One region of the Burkholderia ambifaria AMMD genome, then DNA from elsewhere that is predicted to be linked to it. Evidence: riboswitches for the same ligand, from Rfam matches in the RefSeq annotation. Region 1 holds a riboswitch; the other holds the start of a gene.

Region 1 (4,246 bases):
CTGATCGTCGCGGAACTCGCCGCCGATCCCGCCTGTACGGCGCTGAATGCCGATTTATCCGCGCTATTGCGCGAACTGGGCGTGCCGGCCGACCGCCGGCCGTTCCGGCCGCATGTGACGCTCGCGCGGCTGCCGCGCGATGCCGACGGACAGCCCGCGCACGGCGGCGCGACCGGCCGGCCGGTCGCGGTGCGCTTCGTCGCGCTGACGCTGTTCGAAAGCCGGCTGTCGCACGACGGTGTGTCGCATGTGCCGATCGTGTCGGTGCCGATCGGGCGGGCGTAGAGGGAAGGGGGGCGAACGAGAGAAGGCCGACGCGGTGTGCGCCGGCCTTTTGTTTTTGCGCTTACGCGGCAACCTTGTCGGTGTCGGTCACGCGCTCGACGTTGATCATGCCGACGTGGAACGCGGCCAGCGACTCGCGGTGGGCGATGCTGACGATCGCGGCCTTCGGCAGCCGTTCGGCGAACAGGTGATAGAGCCGCGCTTCGTTGTCCGCGTCGAGCGCGCTCGTCGCTTCGTCGAGGAACAGGAAGTCCGGCTTGTGCAGCAGCACGCGCGCGCCGGCGAGACGCTGCTGTTCGCCGGGCGACAGCACGCGCGTCCAGTGGCCGGTCTCGTCGAGGCGACCGACGTAGTCTTCGAGGCGGCACGCGCGCAGCGCGTCGCGGCACGCGTCGTCGGTGAACGCGTCGGGCGCGGCCGGATAGGTGAGCGCGGCCTTCAGCGTGCCGATCGGCAAGTAGCTCGTCTGCGGCACGAACATCATCCGCGCGCCGACCGGCGCGTCGATCGCGCCGTCGCCGAACGGCCACAGGCCCGCAAGCGCGCGCATGAACGTGCTCTTGCCGGAACCCGACTTGCCGATCACGAGCCAGCGCGAGCCGGGTTCGATCGTCAGGCTGCCGATGTTCGCGAGCGCGGTGCCGTTCGGCAGCGCGAGCTTCAGCGACGATGTGGACAGCTTCGCGGCATCGACGTAGTGCAGGTTGATGCCGCCGTGCTCGGTTGCCGGCGACAGGCTTTCCTTCAGGTGCGACGTGCCCATCACGCGCTTGAATTCACGCAGACGGTTGACGGTTGCGCGCCATTCGACGAGGGTCGAGTAACTGTTGATGAACCACGAGAACGAATCGCTGACGGTGCCGAACGCGGACGAGATCTGCATCAGCACGCCGAACGAGAACGCGCCCGCGAAATAGCGCGGCGCGGCGACGACGAGCGGGAAGATGATCGCGATCTGCCCGTAGAAGCTCAGCACGAACGTGAGGCGCTTCGTGTACTTCATCACGCGCCACCAGTTGTCGCGAATGCGCATGAACAGGCTCTGCGCGTTGCGGGTCTCGGTTTTCTCGCCGTCGTAGAACGCGATCTGCTCGGCGTTCTCGCGCACGCGGATCAGCCCGAAGCGGAAATCGGCCTCGACGCGCTGCTGCTGGTAGTTGATCGACACGAGCGGGTGGCCGACCTTCTGGATGATCAGCGAGCCGACCACCGCGTACAACGCGGCCGCCCACACCATGTAGCCGGGGATCGTGATCGGCGTCGCGCCGAGCGAGAGCGTCAGCGCGCCGGCGAGCGACCACAGGATCGTGATGAACGACACGAGCGTGACGACCGTCGACAGCAGGTCGAGCGACAGCGCGAGTGTCGTCGTCGCGAACGACTGGAGGTCGTCGGTGATCCGCTGGTCGGGGTTGTCGGCGAGGCGGTCGCGTTCGATCCGGTAGAACGCGCGATCGCCGAGCCACTGGCCGAGAAAGCGATCGGTGAGCCACTGGCGCCAGCGGAACCCGAGCATCTGCCGCAGGTAGCGGCCATACACCGCGAGGATGATGAAGCCAAACGCGAGTGCCGAGAACTGCATCAGCAGGTTCGGGAAGTCGTGGACATCCTTCGACTGCAGCGCGTTGTAGAACTGCGCGTTCCACTTGTTCAGCTTGACGTTGATCCAGACGACGCAGAGATTGATCACGATGATCGTGACGAGCAACCCCCACGCGGTTTTCCATTCGGACGACACCCAGTAGGGCTTGATGAGGCTCCATGCGGATACCGGGCGCTCGTCCTGCGGCGCGTCTGAGGCGGAGCGGACGGGATCGATCGATTGGGTCATGTGCTTCCTGATGAGTAGCCGGCGCGCGGGCCGGGCGAAGCCGGGCGCGCGCCGCGATAAGGCATGCCGGGGCGCGGCGCCGACTGACGGCGGGCGCTCGGATGGTCGCCCGCGCGTCTTAAACGGCGCTTAAGGGCCGGCGGTGACACGGCAACCGGCCGCTCGCGCGGCCGGCCTGCGGGCATTGTGCCAGAGCGGCGCAGCGCGACGGCGAATTTGCCGCAAGGGGGACAGTTTGCGGCGCTTTCCGCTTTTATGGTCTAATGGCCGACGACGAAACAGGGGTGCTTCGAGCGCGGCCGACGGTTCATTCCGGGCGACGCGGCGAGGCTGAGAAAGACCCTTCGCACCCGATCCGGGTAATACCGGCGAGGGAAGTTTCTGATCCCGCCGGGCCGCGCTGGCCGCCATCCCACATGGTCAGCGCCCGAATCCCGCCCGGCCGGCCTTTGCTGCCGGTTTCGTCCTTTTGGGTACGCGCGTTGCGCGTTACGGAAGGAATGATGACCGCTCAATCTTCAGTCTTTTGCGCTGTTCCCGATCCGCTGTCGCGTGCGTTGGCACGGGACGGCGCGCGCGTGTCGACGTCCGTCGCACGAGCACGCGCGGTTCGCGGGGAGGGTGCGCGATGAACGTCCACGCTTCCCGGCCGGATTTCGCGGTGCTAGGCGGCGGCCTCGTCGGCCGGCTGATCGCCTGGCGGCTCGCGGGCGACGGGCATCGCGTCGCGCTGTACGAGCGCGGCGGCCCGGACGGCGAGCAATCGGCCGCGTGGATCGCGGCCGCGATGCTTGCGCCGCTCGCCGAGGCGGCGAGCGCCGAACTGCTGATCACCGAGCTCGGCGCCGCGTCGCTCGCGCGCTGGCCGCAATGGCTCGCGGAGCTGCCCGAACCGGTGTTCTTCCAGCATCACGGCACGCTCGTCGTCTGGCATCACGCGGATCGGGCGGAGGCGCCGCTGTTCGAGCGGCGCGTGCGCGCGAACGCGCCGGCCGAGCTGTTCGACGGCGGCTTCGTCACGCTGGCCGGCGCGCAGGTCGACGCGGCCGAGCCCGCGCTCGCGGGGCGCTTCGCGCGCGGCCTGCTGCTGCCGCGCGAAGGGCAGCTCGATAATCGTCAGGCGCTGCGCGCGCTGGCGGCGGGCCTCGCGCAGCGCGGCGTCGAGCTGCACTGGCACGCGACGATCGACGACGCGAACCGGCCCGACGCACATTTCACGATCGATTGCCGCGGTCTCGGCGCGAAAGCCGCGCTGCCCGCGCTGCGCGGCATCCGCGGCGAAGTCGCGCGGGTGCACGCGCCGGGCATCGGGCTCACGCGGCCCGTGCGGCTGTTGCATCCGCGCTATCCGCTGTACATCGCGCCGAAGCAGGACGACCTGTACGTGATCGGCGCAACCGAGGTGGAGGGCGAGGACATGTCGCCCGTCAGCGTGCGCTCCGCGCTCGAACTGCTGAGCGCGGCGTTCTCCGTGCACCCGGCGTTCGGCGAGGCGCGCATCCTCGAACTGAATGCGCAGTGCCGCCCGACGCTGCCCGACCACCGCCCGGCGGTGATCTGGGACGGCGCGACGACGCTCGCCGTCAACGGCCTGTACCGGCACGGCTTCATGATCGCGCCGGAAGTCGCGCATGCGGCGGTCGCGTTCGCGCAGGCCGCGCTCGGCGGCGCGTTCGCCGATGCCGATGCGTTCGCCGCATGGCGCGATGCCGCGCGCTGGCCGGCGCTCCTTCATCACCGCGACGACGTGCGCCAGCCGGCCTGATGCGCGCCGCCGACCGAATTCGATCAAGCCTCATGGACATCCAGATCAACCAACAGACCCTGACGCTGCCCGACGGCGCGACGGTGGCCGACGCACTCGCCGCGTTCGGCGCGCGTCCGCCATACGCGGTCGCGCTGAACGGCAATTTCGTCGCGCGCACGCAGCATGCGGCGCGCGCGCTCGCGACGGGCGACAAGCTCGACGTGGTGCACCCCGTCGCGGGCGGCTGAGCGCCGCCGGTTCGCCCCCGCTCTTCCAGGAAAACGACATGACGTCCCTCACTTCTGCCGACGCGCTGACGCTGTACGGCGAAACCTTCGCAAGCCGCGTGCTGCTCGGCACGTCGCGCTATCCGTCGCTGCAGT
Region 2 (4,246 bases), 840 kb from region 1:
GGCAATCGGCGGATGCTTAAAGCTTAGACCGCACGACCATGACGCGGTGCGCAAAACGGTAACGGATCATTTCCGCGCGTCGGCTGCGCCGGATGCGAAAACGGCGCTTCCGCAGTGCGGAAACGCCGTTGGGTCAAAACTGAAACGTGCCGCGCGTCGCACGGCACGCGTCGGGCCGGCTTACTTGCCGACCTGGTTGCCGATGAGGCCGCCGGCTGCCGCGCCGCCGAGCGTCGACAGTGCGTTGCCGCCGATCGCCGCGCCGGCTACGCCGCCGACACCCGCACCGATTGCCGTATCGCGCTGGCGCCGTGACATCGAATCGCAGGCCGACAGGCTGGCCACAGTCGCGACGAGGAGCGCGTATACCCCAAAACGCCGAATCGAGTTCATGATCGTTGTCCTTGTGGTAGTGGGCGGAAGTCGCGCGACCCCCGGGTCGCGCATGACCCCAATCTACGCGCCGTACCCCCACGCTGCTGTAAGGACTTGTTAAGCCTGGTACGGTTTCGTAATCAATTGTTTCCCACCCCTGCGCAGGCATGGGTGATGCGGGCGCAAAAAAAGCCCGCTCGAAAGCGGGCTTCCTGCAGGGCGTCACGAGGCGATCCGTGCGGATCGCCATGCGCGCTTACTGACGGTGATAGATCTCCGCACCGGTCTTCACGAACTCGACCGCCTTGACTTCCATCCCCTTCTTCAGCGCCTCGGTTTCCGACACGCCCTGCTGCGCGGCGAACTCGCGCACGTCCTGCGTGATCTTCATCGAGCAGAAGTGCGGGCCGCACATCGAGCAGAAGTGGGCGACCTTCGCCGAGTCCTTCGGCAGCGTCTCGTCGTGGAATTCGCGCGCCTTGTCCGGATCGAGGCCGATGTTGAACTGGTCTTCCCAGCGGAACTCGAAACGCGCCTTCGACAGCGCGTTGTCGCGCACCTGCGCGCCGGGGTGACCCTTGGCGAGGTCGGCCGCGTGCGCGGCAAGCTTGTACGTGATGATCCCTTCCTTCACGTCGTCCTTGTTCGGCAGTCCGAGGTGTTCCTTCGGCGTCACGTAGCACAGCATCGCGGTGCCGAACCAGCCGATCATCGCGGCGCCGATGCCCGACGTGATGTGGTCGTAGCCCGGTGCGATGTCGGTGGTCAGCGGCCCGAGCGTGTAGAACGGCGCTTCCTTGCACCAGTCGAGCTGGAGATCCATGTTCTCCTTGATCAGCTGCATCGGCACGTGGCCGGGGCCTTCGATCATCACCTGCACGTCGTGCTTCCATGCGATCTGCGTGAGCTCGCCGAGCGTCTTCAGTTCGCCGAGCTGCGCTTCGTCGTTCGCGTCGTAGATCGAGCCGGGACGCAGGCCGTCGCCGAGCGAGAAGCTCACGTCGTACGCCTTCATGATCTCGCAGATCTCTTCGAAGTGTTCGTACAGGAAGCTTTCCTTGTGATGCGCGAGGCACCACTTCGCCATGATCGAGCCGCCGCGCGACACGATGCCCGTCATCCGGTTCGCGGTGAGCGGCACGTACTGCAGCCGCACGCCCGCATGGATCGTGAAGTAGTCGACGCCTTGCTCGGCCTGCTCGATCAGCGTGTCGCGGAAGATTTCCCAGGTGAGATCCTCGGCCTTGCCGTTGACCTTTTCGAGCGCCTGGTAGATCGGCACCGTGCCGATCGGCACCGGGCTGTTGCGGATGATCCACTCGCGCGTTTCATGGATGTGCTTGCCGGTCGACAGGTCCATCACGGTGTCGCCGCCCCAGCGGATCGCCCACGTCATCTTGTCGACTTCCTCGCCGATCGACGACGTGACGGCCGAGTTGCCGATGTTCGCGTTGATCTTCACGAGGAAGTTGCGGCCGATGATCATCGGCTCGGATTCCGGGTGGTTGATGTTCGCGGGGATGATCGCGCGGCCGCGCGCGATTTCGTCGCGCACGAACTCGGGGGTGATCTCGGCGAGCGCGTTCGCGCCGAAGGCCGCGGCGCCGAACGCCTGGCCCGGGTGCTGGCGGCCCATCATCGCGGCGAGCTTCGCGCCGTTCGGGCCGCTCGACTTCAGGCTCTCGATGTACTCGGCGCGGCGCTGGTTCTCGCGGATCGCGATGTATTCCATTTCCGGCGTGATGATGCCCTGACGCGCGTAGTGCATCTGCGTGACGTTCTTGCCCGGCTGCGCGCGGCGCGGGTTGCGGTGCAGGCCCGGGAAACGCAGGTCGGCGGTGGCCGGGTCGGCCGCGCGCTCGAGGCCGTACTGGCTCGACAGGCCGTCGAGCACTTCGGTGTCGCCGCGCGCTTCGATCCAGCCCTGGCGCAGCGCGGGCAGGCCCGCGCGGATGTCGATCTTCGCGTCCGGATCCGTGTACGGGCCCGACGTGTCGTACACGTAGATCGGCGGATTCTTTTCGCCGCCGAAGCCGGTCGGCGTGTCGGCCTGCGTGATTTCACGCATCGGCACGCGGATGTCGGGCTGCGAGCCGGTTACATAAACCTTTCGCGAATTGGGCAGCGGCGCGACGGCAGCGGCATCGACGTGGGCGTCGGCGGACAGAAACTTCGGATTGGCGTTCATGCAATCTCCTGTGTGAGCGCCGGACACGCGCTATGGCGCTTGCCCGGAGCCCTTGACGTATGTGGGGCTCGAGCTAAGCAGGAGACGAGGTTTGGTGAGGCGGCGGATTTCGTCAGAAGGAAGGCGGCGAAATCGTACGCTTCCCTGCGCTGGCATTATCCAGATCAGGTTCAAAGGGTATTTCTCACCCGCAATGCCGGTTTGTTTGACCGAACGCATTGCAGGACCCCCGCGTTAGCAAGGGCACACGATACACCGGCTTCGCGGCGGTTTCAACCGGGGGCGGAACTTAGGCGAGGGTGCGACCGCGGCATCGCGGGCCGCGCGCGCGGCCGTCGCCCGGGCCGCCAGCAGGCCGCCGCGGCGAAGCGGTGCGGCATCGCGGCCATTCGACTCCTGCCGGAAACCCCGATCGAAAAAAATATTCGATCGGCTGTCATTTCCAGGCTCATGCTGCGTCTATTCGGCTCCTTAAACCCATGTACCGGAGAGATGTCATGAAAAATGGACTGCTGGCTGCCTGTGTCGCCGCTTTCGCGATGGTTGCCGTGAGCGCGCATGCGCAGAACGATGCGATGTCGAAGGACGGCACGTCGATGTCGAAGGACGCGATGGGCCACGACGCGATGGCGAAGGACGGCGCGATGAAGAAGGGCACGATGAAGAAGCATGCGATGAAGAAGGACGCGATGGGCCACGACGCAATGGGCAAGGCGACGCCGAGCGACAAGATGGCGCCGTCGAACTGACGCCGGCGGGCGCGGCAGGCGGTGCGTGCATTGCATCGCCCGCCGCGCCGTATGCGTGCGTTTGCATCATTCCCGCATCTCCGGAGGTTTCATCATGCAAACCGTTCCCGCCACAGGTCGCGACGCGGCGTCACCGCCCGCGCGCCCGATCCATCCGGTGTGGGTGCGCGTGAGCCACTGGCTCAACGCGCTCGCGGCGATCCTGATGGTGTTGTCCGGCTGGCGCATCTACGACGCGTCGCCGATCTATCCGCCGTTCACGTTTCCTCACGGCATCACGCTCGGCGGCTGGCTGGGCGGCGCGCTGCAATGGCATTTCGCGGCGATGTGGCTGCTCGTCGCCAACGGATTGTTCTACCTCGCGATGTCGATCACGACCGGGCGCTTCGCGCGCATGCTGCTGCCGGTCACGCCGGCGTCCGTTTGGCGCGACCTGCGTGCCGCACTGCGCGGACGGCTGGCGCATGACGACCTCGGCGTCTACAACGCGGTGCAGCGCACCGCGTACCTGACCGCGATCGTCGACCTCGTCGTGCTGGTGCTGTCGGGGCTCACCATCTGGAAGTCCGTGCAGTTTCCGCTGCTGCGCGAGCTGTTCGGCGGCTACGACATGGCGCGCGTCGTGCATTTCTGGGCGATGTCGCTGCTGGTCGCATTCGTCGTCGTGCACGTCGCGATGGCGTTGCGCGTGCCGCGCTCGCTGCTCGCGATGCTGCGCGGACGTTGACCCGCACCGTGCGGGCAAAGGGGATCATCATGTCGGAATCCGAAAGCACGCGCGACCGTTCGCGCTGGACGCTCGACCGCAAGTCGCTCGAACTCGACGTACGCCGCACGCTCGACATGCCGTCGCGGCGGCTTTTCAACCGCCGCATCCTGACGCTCGGCGGCCTCACGATGCTGACCGGCTGTTCGCTGCAGGACGACGCGTCGG

What was found. A riboswitch is a leader RNA that binds a small molecule or an ion and turns the genes downstream of it on or off. The one in region 1 is predicted to bind thiamine pyrophosphate.
Region 2: another riboswitch for thiamine pyrophosphate. It lies ahead of thiC (phosphomethylpyrimidine synthase ThiC); the one in region 1 lies ahead of BAMB_RS01690 (FAD-dependent oxidoreductase).

What each region holds. Positions count from the first base shown of each region.
Region 1 covers NC_008390.1:372,539-376,784, forward strand. The annotation lists gene thpR (RNA 2',3'-cyclic phosphodiesterase) at 1-285, shown strand, start outside; gene BAMB_RS01685 (ABC transporter ATP-binding protein/permease) at 347-2,116, opposite strand; TPP riboswitch at 2,387-2,510, shown strand; gene BAMB_RS01690 (FAD-dependent oxidoreductase) at 2,745-3,881, shown strand; gene thiS (sulfur carrier protein ThiS) at 3,914-4,111, shown strand; gene BAMB_RS01700 (thiazole synthase) at 4,150-4,246, shown strand, end outside.
Region 2 covers NC_008390.1:1,212,792-1,217,037, forward strand. The annotation lists gene BAMB_RS05615 (glycine zipper 2TM domain-containing protein) at 181-393, opposite strand; gene thiC (phosphomethylpyrimidine synthase ThiC) at 632-2,563, opposite strand; TPP riboswitch at 2,687-2,804, opposite strand; gene BAMB_RS05625 (pentapeptide MXKDX repeat protein) at 3,061-3,312, shown strand; gene BAMB_RS05630 (cytochrome b/b6 domain-containing protein) at 3,407-4,039, shown strand; gene BAMB_RS05635 (molybdopterin-dependent oxidoreductase) at 4,069-4,246, shown strand, end outside.